Aggregicoccus sp. 17bor-14: one gene and its partner. The protein of the gene in region 1 interacts with the protein of each later gene in a pairwise test. Links are inferred from orthologs where the notes say so. Each region holds a gene or a part of one and is shown in the gene's direction. Other genes may lie near its edges.

Evidence for each region.
Region 2: the proteins of pheT (region 1) and secD interact in binary tests that used the Escherichia coli proteins (3 or more experiments, as listed by UniProt). The link is inferred for Aggregicoccus sp. 17bor-14 from one-to-one orthologs.

What each region holds. Positions count from the first base shown.
Region 1 is NZ_VJZZ01000001.1:48,511-55,136, forward strand. The notes cover bases 1-3,070. They hold pheT (phenylalanine--tRNA ligase subunit beta), read left to right. Parts: upstream 1-357; coding sequence 358-2,784; downstream 2,785-3,070. Other genes in these bases: pheS (phenylalanine--tRNA ligase subunit alpha), read left to right, coding at 1-311. In the rest of the region: FGE12_RS00215 (ATP-binding protein), read right to left, coding at 3,453-5,639; glucans biosynthesis glucosyltransferase MdoH, read right to left, coding at 5,814-6,626.
Region 2 is NZ_VJZZ01000015.1:14,564-21,115, forward strand. Bases 1,049-4,044 are described here. They hold secD (protein translocase subunit SecD), read left to right. Parts: upstream 1,049-1,658; coding sequence 1,659-3,431; downstream 3,432-4,044. Other genes in these bases: FGE12_RS24140 (ATP-binding protein), read left to right, coding at 1,049-1,140; yajC (preprotein translocase subunit YajC), read left to right, coding at 1,293-1,655; secF (protein translocase subunit SecF), read left to right, coding at 3,459-4,044. In the rest of the region: more of FGE12_RS24140, read left to right, coding at 1-1,048; more of secF, read left to right, coding at 4,045-4,613; FGE12_RS24160 (hypothetical protein), read right to left, coding at 4,699-5,304; single-stranded-DNA-specific exonuclease RecJ, read left to right, coding at 5,575-6,552. UniProt on the Escherichia coli protein: Part of the Sec protein translocase complex. Interacts with the SecYEG preprotein conducting channel. SecDF uses the proton motive force (PMF) to complete protein translocation after the ATP-dependent function of SecA.

The sequences.
Region 1 (6,626 bases):
TCGGCAGCGAGACGAAGATCCGCCTGCGCCCCTCGTTCTTCCCCTTCACCGAGCCCTCGGCCGAGGTGGACATCTCCTGCACCAGCTGCGGCGGCAAGGGCTGCCGCGTGTGCAAGCAGACCGGCTGGCTCGAGGTGCTGGGCGCCGGCATGGTGCACCCCAACGTGTTCCGTGCCTGCGGCTACGATCCCACGCAGGTGACCGGCTTCGCGTTCGGCATGGGCGTGGAGCGCATCGCGATGCTGCGCTACCGCATCGACGACCTGCGGATGATGTTCGAGAACGACGCGCGCTTCCTCGAGCAGTTCTGAGTCCTCCCTCGAACCGCCGCGCCAAGGCGCACCGGAGAACGCACCCGTGAAGATTTCGCAGAAGTGGCTCGCAGACTACGTCCAGCTCCCGGAGAGCACGGACGCGCTCGCCAAGAAGCTCACCGACGCCGGCCTGGAGATCGAGGGCCTGGAGCGCCCCGGTGCCGCGCTCGACGGCGTGCTGGTGGCGCAGATCAAGGAGTCGGTGCAGCACCCCAACGCCGACAAGCTCTCCGTCACCCAGGTGGACATCGGCGGCTCCGCGCTGCTGCAGGTGGTGTGCGGCGCGAAGAACTACAAGGTCGGGGACAAGGTCCCGCTGGCCACCGCCGGGACGAAGCTGCCCAACGGCGTGGAGATCAAGCAGGCGGCGCTGCGCGGGGTGGAGAGCTTCGGCATGCTCTGCTCGGCGAAGGAGCTCGCGCTCTCCGAGGAGAGCAGCGGCCTGCTCATCCTCCCGGCGCAGCTCAAACCCGGCACCCCCATCGCCGAGGCGCTGGGCCTCGACGATGTGGTGCTCGAGGTGAACGTCACCCCGAACCGCCCGGACGCGCTCAGCCACCTGGGCGTGGCGCGCGAGGTGAGCGTGGTGACGGGCGCGCCGCTCAAGCTCCCGCAGCCGAGCTTCAAGGAGGGCGGCAAGCCCACCGCCGAGCAGGTGAAGGTGCGCATCGAGGACGCCGAGCGCTGCCCGCGCTACGCGGCGCGCGTGGTCGAGGGCGTGAAGGTGGGCCCCTCGCCGCAGTGGATGCAGGAGCGGCTCAAGGCCTGCGGCGTGCGCGCGATCAACAACCTGGTGGACGTGACCAACTACGTCCTCCTCGAGTACGGCCAGCCGCTGCACGCCTTCGACCTCGCCAAGGTCGCCGGGCCGGAGATCGTCGTGCGCCGCGCGAAGGCCGGCGAGACGCTCACCACCCTGGACGGCAAGGCGCGCACGCTGGACGCGGACGACCTGCTCATCTGCGACGCGAAGGGCCCCACGGCGCTCGCGGGCGTGATGGGCGGCGGCGACAGCGAGGTGAGCGCCGCCACCACGCGCGTGCTCATCGAGAGCGCGAACTTCCAGGCCTCCGGCGTGCGCCGCACGGCGAAGCGCCACGGACTGCACACCGAGGCGAGCCACCGCTTCGAGCGCGGCGCGGACCTGGACGCGGTGCCTCTCGCGCTCGAGCGCGCGGCCGCACTCATCGCCGAGCTGGGCGGGGGCACCGTCGCCCCGGGCCGGCTGGACGTGTACCCGAAGCCCTCGCCCGCGCGCCGCGTGACGCTGCGCTTCGCGCGCGTGGACGCGCTTTTGGGCACGCCCGTGGCCGAGCAGGAGTGCCGCCGCATCCTCGCCGCCCTCGGCTTCAAGGCCATGGAGGAGGGCAAGGGCCAGGTGACCTACGAGGTGCCGCGCGCGCGCGTGGACGTGGAGCGCGAGGAGGACCTCGTCGAGGAGATCGCCCGCGTCTTCGGCTTCGACCACATCCCGGCAAAGCTGCCGCGCGGGCTCGCCGAGCTCGCGCCCGAGCCCGCGCACTTCGACGCCGAGCGCCGCGTGCGCGCCGCGCTCTCCGGCCACGGCCTGGACGAGGTGGTGAACTACTCCTTCCTCGCGCCGCGCACGCTGCAGGTGCTCGGCGAGGCGCAGCCGCCGGTCGCGCTGGTGAACCCGCTCAGCGTGGAGCAGTCGGTGATGCGCACCACGCTGCTGGGCGGGCTGCTGGAGAACCTCTCGCGCAGCGTGCGCCACCAGGTGGAGCGCGTGGCGCTCTACGAGATGGGCCGCGTGTACTTCCGCGACGCCGCGGGCGGGCAGGGTCAGCGCCCGGCCTCGCACGAGGTGCACCGGGTGGCGGGGCTCGTCTGGGGCCTGCGCGCCGGGCGCACCTGGACGCAGAAGGACGCGCGCATGGACTTTTACGACGCGAAGGGCGCCGTGGAGGCCCTGCTGCAGGCGCTGCGCATCGCCGAAGGCGGGGAGGGGGGCGTCCGCTTCGTCCCCGTGGAGATGCCCGCCTACCACCCGCGCGCCTGCGCCACGGTGCTGCTGCCGGACGCGAGCCCCGCGGGCCTGGTGGGCGAGCTGCACCCGCGCGTGACGAAGGCGCTGGGGCTGCCGGAGGGCGTGTTCGCCTTCGAGCTGGACACGGCGCCGCTCTACAAGGCCGCCCAGCTGGTGCCCGCCTACCACCCGCTGCCGCGCTTCCCCGCGGTGCTGCGCGACCTCGCCGTGGTGGTGCCGCTGGAGCTGCGCAACGAGGAGATCCGCCAGGTCATCCGCGAGGTGGGCGGGCCACTCGTGGAGGACGCGAGCATCTTCGACGTCTACACGGGCAAGCCCATCCCCGAGGGCCGCAAGAACGTGGCCTACGCCATCCGCTACCGCTCGGCCGAGCGCACGCTCACCGACGCGGAGGTCACCGAGGCGCACCAGCGGATCATCGCCGAGGTGAACCAGCGCCTCGGGGCCGCCCTGCGCGCCTGAATTCGTGAGTGAAACCGGAGGGTTGACACTCCTCCGGTTTCACTGTCAATCTCGACGCTCCTCCGTACCTCCAGGGACTCAGGCATGACCAAGGCGGACATCATCGAAGGCGTCTACGAGAAGGTGGGCTTCTCGAAGAAGGAGTCGGCGGAGATCGTCGAGCTCGTCTTCGACACCGTGAAGGAGACGCTCGAGCGCGGGGACAAGATCAAGATCTCCGGCTTCGGCAACTTCCAGGTGCGCCAGAAGAAGGCGCGCGTGGGGCGCAATCCGCAGACGGGCAAGGAGATCGAGATCTCGGCGCGCCGGGTGCTGACCTTCCGGCCGAGCCAGGTGCTCAAGAGCGCCCTCAACGGCGAGGCCCCGCCCGAGAACCACGCGGAGATCGACGCCCAGGAGGACGCCGCCGACCTCGATCCCGAGGGGATGGAGGGTGACGAGGAGTAAATCGATTTCGGGCCGGTTTCTCTCCCTTGACGCGTCACGCGCCGGGAGGCATAAGGGCGGCCCGTTTCGCAGTCGGAAACACGCAGTCAGCCGTATCGGGGCGTAGCGCAGCCTGGTAGCGCACTTGCTTGGGGTGCAAGTGGTCGCAGGTTCAAATCCTGTCGCCCCGACCATCGAGGCCCCCGGAACCGCAAGGTTCCGGGGGCTTCGTCTTTGCGGGCTCAAACGGAAGGCTGGAGCGGGTCCCTCGGCTGCACCGGGGCCGTCACCCGGCGACGCGGCAGCAGCACGCTGAAGGTGGCGCCCTCGCCCGGTGTGCTGGTCACGCGCAGCGTTCCGCCCAGCATCTCGATGCTCTTCCGCGCGAGCCACAGCCCCAGGCCCAGGCCGCCATAGTGGCGCGAGTCCACCGCCCGCTCGAAGCGCTCGAAGATGCGCTCCTGATCGTGCGCCGCGATACCAATCCCCTGGTCGGTGACCTGCAGGCTCACCCAGTCGCTGGAGCCCTCGAGCCGAACCGTGAGCGGGCTGCCTGCGCCGAACTTGATTGCGTTGGAGAGCAGGCTGCACACGATCTGCACGAGGTGGCGGCGATCGCTCTCGCCCGTGAGAGGGCCTCCGTCCTCGAAGCGCAGCTCCGACCCGGCGCGGACCGCGGCCTCGCGGTGATCGTCGAGCTGCTCCTGCACCACCTCACGGAAGTCGAGCGGCTCGATGCGGGCGGGGAGCTGTCCCTGCTCCAGCTGGGAGACGTCCAGCAGCTGCGCGGTCAGCTCCTCGAAGCGCCGCATCGGGCGCAGGGCTGCGGCCGCCAGGCTCAACAGCCGCGCCGGATCCGGCCCGGGCCCCGAGGCCAGGCGCACCAGCTGCTGGAGCTGCATCTTCATGGCGGTGACGGGCGTCTTCATCTCGTGCGCCGCGACCTGGAGGAAGTCCTCGCGCAGGTGCAGCGCCCGCTCGGCGTCCTGGCGCGCCCGGCTCTCCTCCACCAACAGCCTGCTGCGCTCGGCCTCCGCGAGCCTCCGCAGCGTCACGTCTCGGAAGCTCCAGACCCGCCCGACGATCGCCTCGCCCATGCGCTGGGGGCGCGAGAAGCGCTCGAAGACGCGGCCGTCCATGAGCAGCACCTCGTCCTCGCTCTCGAGCTCCGGGTGCGCATAGAGGTACTCCACGCGCGCGGTGAAGGAAGCGGGAGAGGCGAGCTGGTCGCGCACGTAGTCGAGCGCGCGCTGATCGTCGCCGCTCTCCAGGATGTCCCCCGGGATGCGCCACAGCTCCTTGAAGCGGTGGTTGGTGGCAATGATGCGTCCCTCGCGGTCCACCACCAGGAGACCGTCTGCGGTGGACTCCAGCGACGAGTGCAGGAGTGAGAGATAGCGCGCGAGCTCTCCCGTGCGCTCGGCCACCCGCGCCTCGAGCCCCCGCCGCTCGGACTCGAGGTCGCTCTGCAGCTGCAGCCGCTCCTCGAACGCGGCGGCAAAGCCCAGCACCACCGTGGCGAGCACCGCGAGCCGCGCGTGGAGCTCCGTGAAGATCTGCCCGAAGCCGCCCTCGGGGGCCGGGGCGGACAGGGCGCCTCCCACCAGCACCACCGCCCAGAGCGTGTTGCTGAGGGCCGCCCCGCGCGCCCCGAAGCGCAGCGTGGCCCAGAGCATCAGCGGCGCCAGCGGGTAGGCGAGGGGGATGGGGGTGGCTCGCTCCCGGGTGAAGCCCAGGCACATCGCGCCTGCGAGGACGAAGCCCATCGCCGTGAGCGCGATCTCGCGGTGAGACCGGTCCGGACGTCCCGCGGGGCGCTCGCGCAGGGCGAGCACCAGCGGCGCGACCACCAGGCTCCCCGTGCTGTTGGCGACGAACCACAGCCACAGCTCGCGCGGGAAGGCCAGTGCGCCGGAGCCCACGCGCCCGGGCCACCCCGCGGCCTGGGTCGCGAGCGCGGCCATGGCGGGGTACACGATGCCCGCCAAGAGGGCGAAGACGAGCACCCCCTGGACGCTGCGCGGCCAGCGCCGCGTCCCCGTCACCCGGACCACGAGCCATGCACCGGCCAGCGTCGAGAGTGCGCGGGCCGTGCCCGTCAGCAGGGCGAAGGCAAAGTTGGGCGGCGCGGCTCCCGTAGGGCCCGTCGGCATGAGCCCGCTCCACCCCGAGAGGAGCGAGCCGAGCAGGACGCCGGGCCAGCGGCTGTTGCCCCGCACGAGCAGCACTGCGAGCGAGTAGCCCGCGGCGGGCCAGAAGAGGATGACCCGCCTGTCGAGCCGGAGCTTGTCACCCACCCACGCGAGCAGCACGTAGCCGCCTGCAATCGCCAGGTTCTCGGCGAGCGCGGCTGCGCGGGTGCGAGCGTCCCGTGTCGCCCCGGCGGCGTACTGCTGCGTGAGCGTGTGGCTCTGCAGGCGCTCCGCCATCTCGCTCCACCCCTGGCCCAGGCACGTCCAGTGCGTACGATAGGCATGCACCCTGCGGGCATCGACGGCTCCCTGCTGCGCCTCCCACCTGCGGAGCACAGAAGCGCCGGAGCGCCTGCTCACCCATTCCGACGAGGAACGTGGGACCGCCGCATGCCGCTTCGCACCTCGCTGCTAGCGCGTGGCCGCGCGGAGGGGCTGAGCCAACGCCGCATCGCGGAGCGTCGCCGCATCCTGGAGCAGTGCCTTGCGCTCCGCGGCCGACAGCGCCTCGCGCTCACCGGCGTGCAGCTTGCGGCGCGCGGACGCGAGGAGCAGCGAGGTGGGCTCGGAAGGGGCGGGGTGCTGCACGAGGAGCGCGAGATGCACGGCGTGGGCGCGCGGGTCCTCGAGCACGTGGGCCAGCGCATCCTGCACGGGCGCAGGCATTGAGCGCGCCGTGAGCGCCTGCGCACGCGCGAGCACGGCAGGCGCCTCGGTCTCCTCGGGAATGAGGAAGAGGCCGAACCTCGCCGCGAGCCGCCCCAGGGTGGCTCGCGCGGTCCACACGCACAGCGGAATGGAGAGCAGCAACCCTCCGACCACCGGCAGGGCCCAGAGCAAGAGGCGCGTGGAGATGGCGGCCGTGGCGGCTCCGAGCGCGAGCCCCAGCAGCGTGTGCACGCCATGCCGCCGCGCCGCCTCACGCCAGGTGAGCGACGCATCGTCGCGCTGCTGGCTCGACCAGGACACGCGGTAGCCGAGCAGCGTGCCGAGCACGAAGTGGGACTGGAACACCATCATCGCCGGGGCGAGCAACGTCGAGACGAGCGTCTCCAGCACGGCGCTCAGCGCGAGCCTCACCCGTCCGCCCATCTGGCGCGCCTGTGCGGAGTCCGAGAGCGCGAGCAGCAGGCCGAGGAGCCGCGGGACCAGCAGCAGCGCCATCGACACGGCCCACAGCCGCATCGCGGCCTGCGTGTCGAAGGAGGGCCAGACGGGAAAGAG
Region 2 (6,552 bases), on another replicon or contig:
GACGAGGGCAAGCTCGCCCAGATCCTGCGCAACCTCGTCTCCAACGCGCTCAAGTTCACCGAGCGCGGCGAGGTGCGGGTAAGCGCGCGCCGCGGCTCGGGCGGCCGGGTGGTGTTCAGCGTGCGCGACACGGGGGTGGGCATCGCCCCCGAGGACCAGGAGCGCATCTTCGAGGAGTACACGCAGATCGCCGGCCCCCACCAGCGCTCGCGCGGCACGGGACTGGGGCTGCCCCTGAGCCGCCGGCTCGCGGAGCTGCTGGGCGGCAGCCTCAGCGTGCACAGCGTGCCGGGCCAGGGCTCCACCTTCACCGCCTCGGTGATGGGGCTCGCGCCGGGCCGCACGGACGCGCCTCCCGAGCTCGAGCTCGCGTGGCGGCTCGAGCCGGGCCTGCAGCCGGTGCTGCTGCTGCTCGGCGAGCCCCCGGGCCCGGGCGAAGCCCTTTCCCCCGAGCCGCCTGCGCTGCGGGAGGCCGGGCTGCAGCTCCTCCCGGTGGCGGGCGAGGAACGCGCGCGGGTGGCGCTCGGGCGGCTGCGGCCCGCGGCGCTGGTGGTGGACCTGGCGCAGGGGCCCGAGGCGCTCGAGGGCGCGCTCGCGCTGCTGCCGGAGGCGGAGGCGGCGCAGGTGCCCTGCTTCGGGCTCGGCGAGGGGGCGCACCCGGGGCTGCGGGTCCTGCCCCGCGAGGCGCTGGCGGACGGCACGCTGCTCGGGCTCCTGCGGCCGCCGCCCCCCACGGCGGCAGGGGAGGCGAGCGCGCACGGGGAGCTGCTCATCATCGACGACGACGAGGTGTTCCGCTACCTGCTGCGGCGCACCCTGGACGAGACGCCCTACCGGGTGCTCGAGGCGCCGGGAGGGCCGGAGGGGCTCGCGCTCGCGCGCTCGCACCTGCCGCGGCTCATCTTCCTGGACCTGGTGATGCCGGGCATGGGCGCCCCCGAGGTGCTGGAGGCCCTGCGCGCGGACCCGCTCACCCGCGATGTCCCGGTGATCGTGCAGTCGGCCAAGCGGCTGGCGCCCGGGGAGCTGACCTCCCTGCTCGCCCGGGCGCAGGGCTTCCTGCCGAAGCAGCACCTGGCGCGCGAGACGGTGCTGCATCAGCTGGAGGGCGTGCTCGGCCCACTCCCCAGGGCGCGCTAGGGCGGGCCCCTGCTGCGGGCCGGGGTAGACCACACCCGGCGCTTCTTGCCCGGGCGGAGGCCTGCTGGTAGAACGCGCCCCTTCCTCTGCCCGGCAGTGTCCAGTCCTGGGCTCTGCAGTGGGCCGTTCCTTCTCTGCGCGACGAGGCGTTTGTGGCAGACAGCTTTCTGATCCTGGCGCAGGCAGCCGGGGGCAACTCCAGCCCCCTCGGCATGCTGCCCATCCTGGTTGCGATGGCCGCCATCATGTACTTCGTGATGATCCGGCCCCAGCAGAAGCAGATGAAGGAGCACCGGACCATGCTCGCCGGGCTCAAGAAGGGCGACGAGTACGTGACCCAGGGCGGCCTCGTCGGCCGCATCTACGAGGTCGCGGATCGCACGGTGACGCTCGAGGTGGCCAGCGGCGTGCGCGTGCGCGTGCTCAAGACCTCGATCGCCGGCCGCTACGCGGTCGAGGCGCCCGCAGCCCCTGCGGCGGCGGTGAAGGTGGAAGACAAGAAGGAGGAGAAGTAAGCGATGGAGCGCTCCTGGTATTGGAAGCTGGCGCTGATCGTCCTGGTGACCCTGGGCACGATTTGGTACCTGACCCCGACCTACTACTCGCTGTTCGTCCTGGACCGGGCCGAGCGCAACAACATCGCGGCGCTGCAGGCGCGGCTGCCCAAGTGGTCGCCGTCCGCGAAGCACCGGGTGAACCTGGGCCTGGACCTGCAGGGCGGCATCCACATGGTGATGCGCGTGGACACCCGCACGGCGCTGCAGAAGCGCACCGAGCGGCGCGGCCAGCAGATCGCCAACTACCTCAACGAGAAGAAGATCGGCGAGGTGACGGCGGACACGGACCCCGAGGCGCTGCGCCTCACGCTCACCGCGAAGGACCCGGCGACCCTGCCCGCGATCGAGAAGGAGGTGCTCTCGAGCTACCAGGACTTCACCGTGGCGGCGCGCGAGGGCAACCGGCTGGTGCTCGCGCCGGATGACAGCCAGGTGAACCGCTTCCGCGACGAGGCGGTGGACCAGGCGATGCTCGTCATCCGCCGCCGCATCGACAAGTGGGGCGTGGCCGAGGTGGACGTGCGCAAGCTGGGCACGGACTCCATCCAGATCTCGCTGCCCGGCCAGCAGAACGCCGAGCAGGCCAAGGAGCTGGTGGGCACCACCGCGCAGCTCGAGTTCCGGCTCGTGGACGACACGGGCACCTTCTTCCAGGACACCTTCCGCAACAGCCCGCCGGCGCCCGAGAGCGGCATCCAGCTGGGCACGGCGGACGGCTTCCCGGCGCTGGTGAGCAAGGACCGCGAGGCGCTGCTCGCCTACGTGAAGGGCAAGGTCCCGCAGGACCGCGAGGTGCTGCTCGAGTGCCAGGAGGGGCAGGGCGCGAAGAAGGGCGACTGCGCGAGCTACGCCACCTACCTGGTGGACAAGAACGTGCCGCTCACGGGCGAGAGCCTCGCGGGCGCGGACGCCTCCATCAGCCAGCTGCAGGAGCCGGAGGTGAGCATCACCTTCGACGCGGCCGGCGCGCGCGAGTTCGAGAAGCTCACCGAGCAGTGGGTGGGCCGGCGCATGGCGATCGTGCTGGACGAGAACGTGCACTCGGCGCCGCGCATCAACGAGAAGATCCCCGGCGGCCGCGCGCGCATCACCATGGGCCGCGGCGCGGGCACCAGCATGGATCAGCGCCTGCAGGAGGCGAACACGCTGGCGCTGGTGCTCAAGGCGGGCGCGCTGCCGGCGCCGGTGACCACGGGCGAGATCCGCCAGGTGGGCGCGAGCCTCGGTGACGAGCTGATCAAGAAGGGCGGCCTCGCGGCGCTGGTGGGCCTGGCGCTCGTGGTCATCTTCATGGCCGTCTACTACAAGAAGTCGGGCCTCATCGCGGACGTGGCGCTGGTGCTCAACGGCCTGCTCATCCTCGCGGGCCTCGCCTTCTTCAACGCGACCCTCACGCTGCCGGGCATCGCGGGCTTCGTGCTCACGCTGGGCATCGCGGTGGACGCGAACGTGCTCATCAACGAGCGCATCCGCGAGGAGCTGCGCCACGGCAAGACCGCGCGCCAGGCGGTGGACCAGGGCTACGACCGCGCCTTCTGGACCATCTTCGATGCGCACGTGACCAGCCTCATCGCGGGCTTCATCCTCTTCATGACGGGCACGGGTCCGGTGCGCGGCTTCGCGACGACGCTGATCGTGGGCCTCATCGCCTCGCTCTTCACCTCGATCGTGGTGACGCGCACCATCACCACGTACTTCATCCACGGCCGCAACGCGCAGACGGTGTCGGTCTAACCGCCGCAGGCCCGAGGACACGCGAACATGCAAGTGCTCAAGCGCGACACGCACATCGACTTCATCGGCAAGCGCAAGATTGCCGTCTACATCTCCTCGCTCATCAACCTCGCCATCCTGGTGGGGCTCGCCATCTGGGGCTTCAACTTCGGCGTGGACTTCGCCGGCGGCACGGTGGTGGAGCTCAAGTACAACCACCCGGTCAGCGCGGCGGACGTGCGCAAGCGCGCCGAGGCGGCGGGCCTGCACGACGTGTCGGTGCAGAACATCGGGGCGGCGAGCGAGAACTCGTTCCTGCTGCGCCTGGGCGGCGTGACCCAGCTGACGGAGGAGGGCGCGGCCAAGGCGCGCACCGCCATCCAGGGGCTGGGCAACATCAAGAGCGTCTACCCGGACGTGGCCAACGGCATCGTGAACTTCCGCTCGACGCAGCCCGTGGATCCCAAGGCGGCGCGCGAGGCGGTGGCCTCCACCGGCGTGGGCGTGAAGGAGGTTCGCTCGCTGGGTGAGGCGCAGGGCGGCGGCTTCGACTACCAGGTGGTGGCGAGCGGCATGGCGGAGCGGATCACCGCGGCGCTGAGCCAGGGCCTGGACAAGCCGGACTTCGAGACCCGGCGCGTGGACTACGTGGGCCCGCAGGTGGGCAAGCAGCTGCGCAACCGCGGCATCATGGCGCTGCTGTACTCGATGGTGGCCATCCTCGTGTACGTGGCGTTCCGCTTCGACTTCAAGTTCGGCCCGGGCGCGCTGCTCGCCATGCTCCACGACGTAATCATGGTGTGCGGCTACTACCTGGTGAGCCGCCACGAGTTCAACCTGACCTCCATCGCCGCGCTGCTCACCATCGTGGGCTACTCGGTGAACGACACGATCGTGATCTACGACCGCATCCGCGAGGACATGGCGAAGTACCGCAGCAAGAGCCTCGCCGAGGTCATCAACATCGCGGTGAACGACACGCTCTCCCGCACCATCCTCACCTCGGGCGTGACGGCGCTCTCGCTCATCGGTCTGCTCATCTTCGGCGTGGGCGAGATCTGGGACTTCGCCATGGCGATGCTGGTGGGCATCGTGGTGGGCACCTACTCGTCCGTGTACATCGCGAGCCCGCTCACCATCTGGCTCGACGAGCGCGCGCACGCGAAGCAGCAGCGCGCGCAGATCAGCGCCAAGGCGGCCTAGCTCCTCCGGGTGCCGGGGTGCTGTTCGCCCGAGGGCCTGCCGAACCCAGCGCGGGTTCGGCGGGCCCTTTGCCTTTTTGCGGACCCTAGAAGCGCGCGCCCAGGGTGAGCGCGGCGTCGAAGAGGCCGCCGTCGGGGCCGCTCTGCGCGAGCGCCGCATCCGCGAAGGCCTGGTTGAGCAGCACGCGGAAGGTGGCGCGCACCCCGGCCGTGAGGGCGCCCGCGTTGAACTCGAGCCCTGCCGCGAGCGGCACCTCCTCCATGAAGTCGCTCACGTAGAGGCCGTTGGCCTCGCCCGCCACGTGGACGTAGGTGGCGCCCAGCCCCGCGCCGATGAAGGGGCGCACGCGCTCGAGGAAGGGCGGCGAGAGCTTGATGAGGCTCGCGCCGCCGTTGCGCAGGAGGGTGGGGGCGTCGCCCGAGGCGAAGCGGTTGTCGTCCACCGTCTGGCGCGAGCCCTCGTAGCCCAGCTCCACGCCGAGGAAGTCGTAGGGCTGGAAGTTGAGCACGGCGCCCCAGGTGGGGCCGGGGTGGGTGAAGGCGCCGAGGCTGCCGGTGTAGTCGCCCGCGCCGCCCTTCACGAAGACGTTGAAGTCGCCCTGCGTGCTGGCGGCCGCCGGCGCGCTCAGGGTCAGGGCCAGCGCCAGGGCGGGGAGGGCGCCCGCTGCGGCCCGCAGGTTTGCGCTTCCCATCCGGTTCTCCTGGCTAGAGGGGGTCGAGCCGACTCGCACTGGGGGCGAGGCGGAAGGGGGCTTCCCCGCACAAGCTGTGCACGGCGCGCGGCGCCGCACGGGCCTGTGCGCGGGGCGAGCGGGCGGCAAGAGGGCAGGGGGGCGGACGGGCGGGCGGGCAAAAAGAGCGGCGGGCTGTCAGGGACCCGCGCTAGCCTTGGGGCGCAAGAGGACTGGGGAGGGGGCAGGCGACCAGGCCCCCCACGGCTCCCACGCGAGGACCGCAAGCACGTGCGCTGGCTATTGCCGGAGGTGACGCAGGACCAGGCCGCGAAGCTCGCGGCGGCGCTGCAGCTCCACCCGCTGCCCGCGCGCGTGCTGGTGAACCGCGGCTACCAGACCCCGGAGGCGGCGCACGCCTTCCTCGCGGACGGGCTCGCGGACCTGCCGGACCCGTTCCGGATGAAGGGGATGGGCGCGGCGGTGGAGCGGCTCACGCGGGCGCTGCGCTCGGGGGAGAAGATCACCCTCTACGGCGACTACGACGTGGACGGGGTGTGCTCCACCACGCTGATGACGCTGTTCCTGCGCGAGCTGGGCGCGAGCCCCGCGACCTACATCCCGCACCGGCTGGGCGAGGGCTACGGGCTGAACCTGCAGGCGGTGGAGCGCATCGCCGCGGACGGCACCCGGGTGCTGGTGACGCTGGACTGCGGCATCACCTCGGTGGCGGAGATCTCGCGCGCGCGGGAGCTCGGGCTGGACGTGGTGATCGTGGACCACCACACGGTGCTGCCCACGCTGCCGCCGGCGGTGGCCGTGCTCAACCCGCACCAGCCCGGCTGCGACTACCCCACCAAGGTGCTGTGCGCCGCCGGGGTGGCCTTCAACCTCTGCATGGGGCTGCGCAAGCGCCTGCGCGACGACGGCTTCTTCGCCACGCGCCGCGAGCCCAACCTGCGCGCGCTGATGGACCTGGTGGCGCTCGCGACCGTGGCGGACGTGGTGCCGCTGCTCGGGGCGAACCGCATCCTCGTGCACCACGGCCTTCAGCAGCTCACGCAGGCGCAGCGCCCCGGCATCCGGGCGCTGAAGGAAGTGGCGGGCCTCGAGCCGTCCGCCGCGGTGAGCGCGGGGCAGGTGGGCTTCCGGCTCGGGCCCCGCATCAACGCGGCGGGGCGCCTGCAGGACGCGTCCCTGGGGCTGCAGCTCTTGTGCGCCGAGACGCTGGAGAGGGCGCGGCCGCTCGCGCAGGTGCTGGATCAGGCG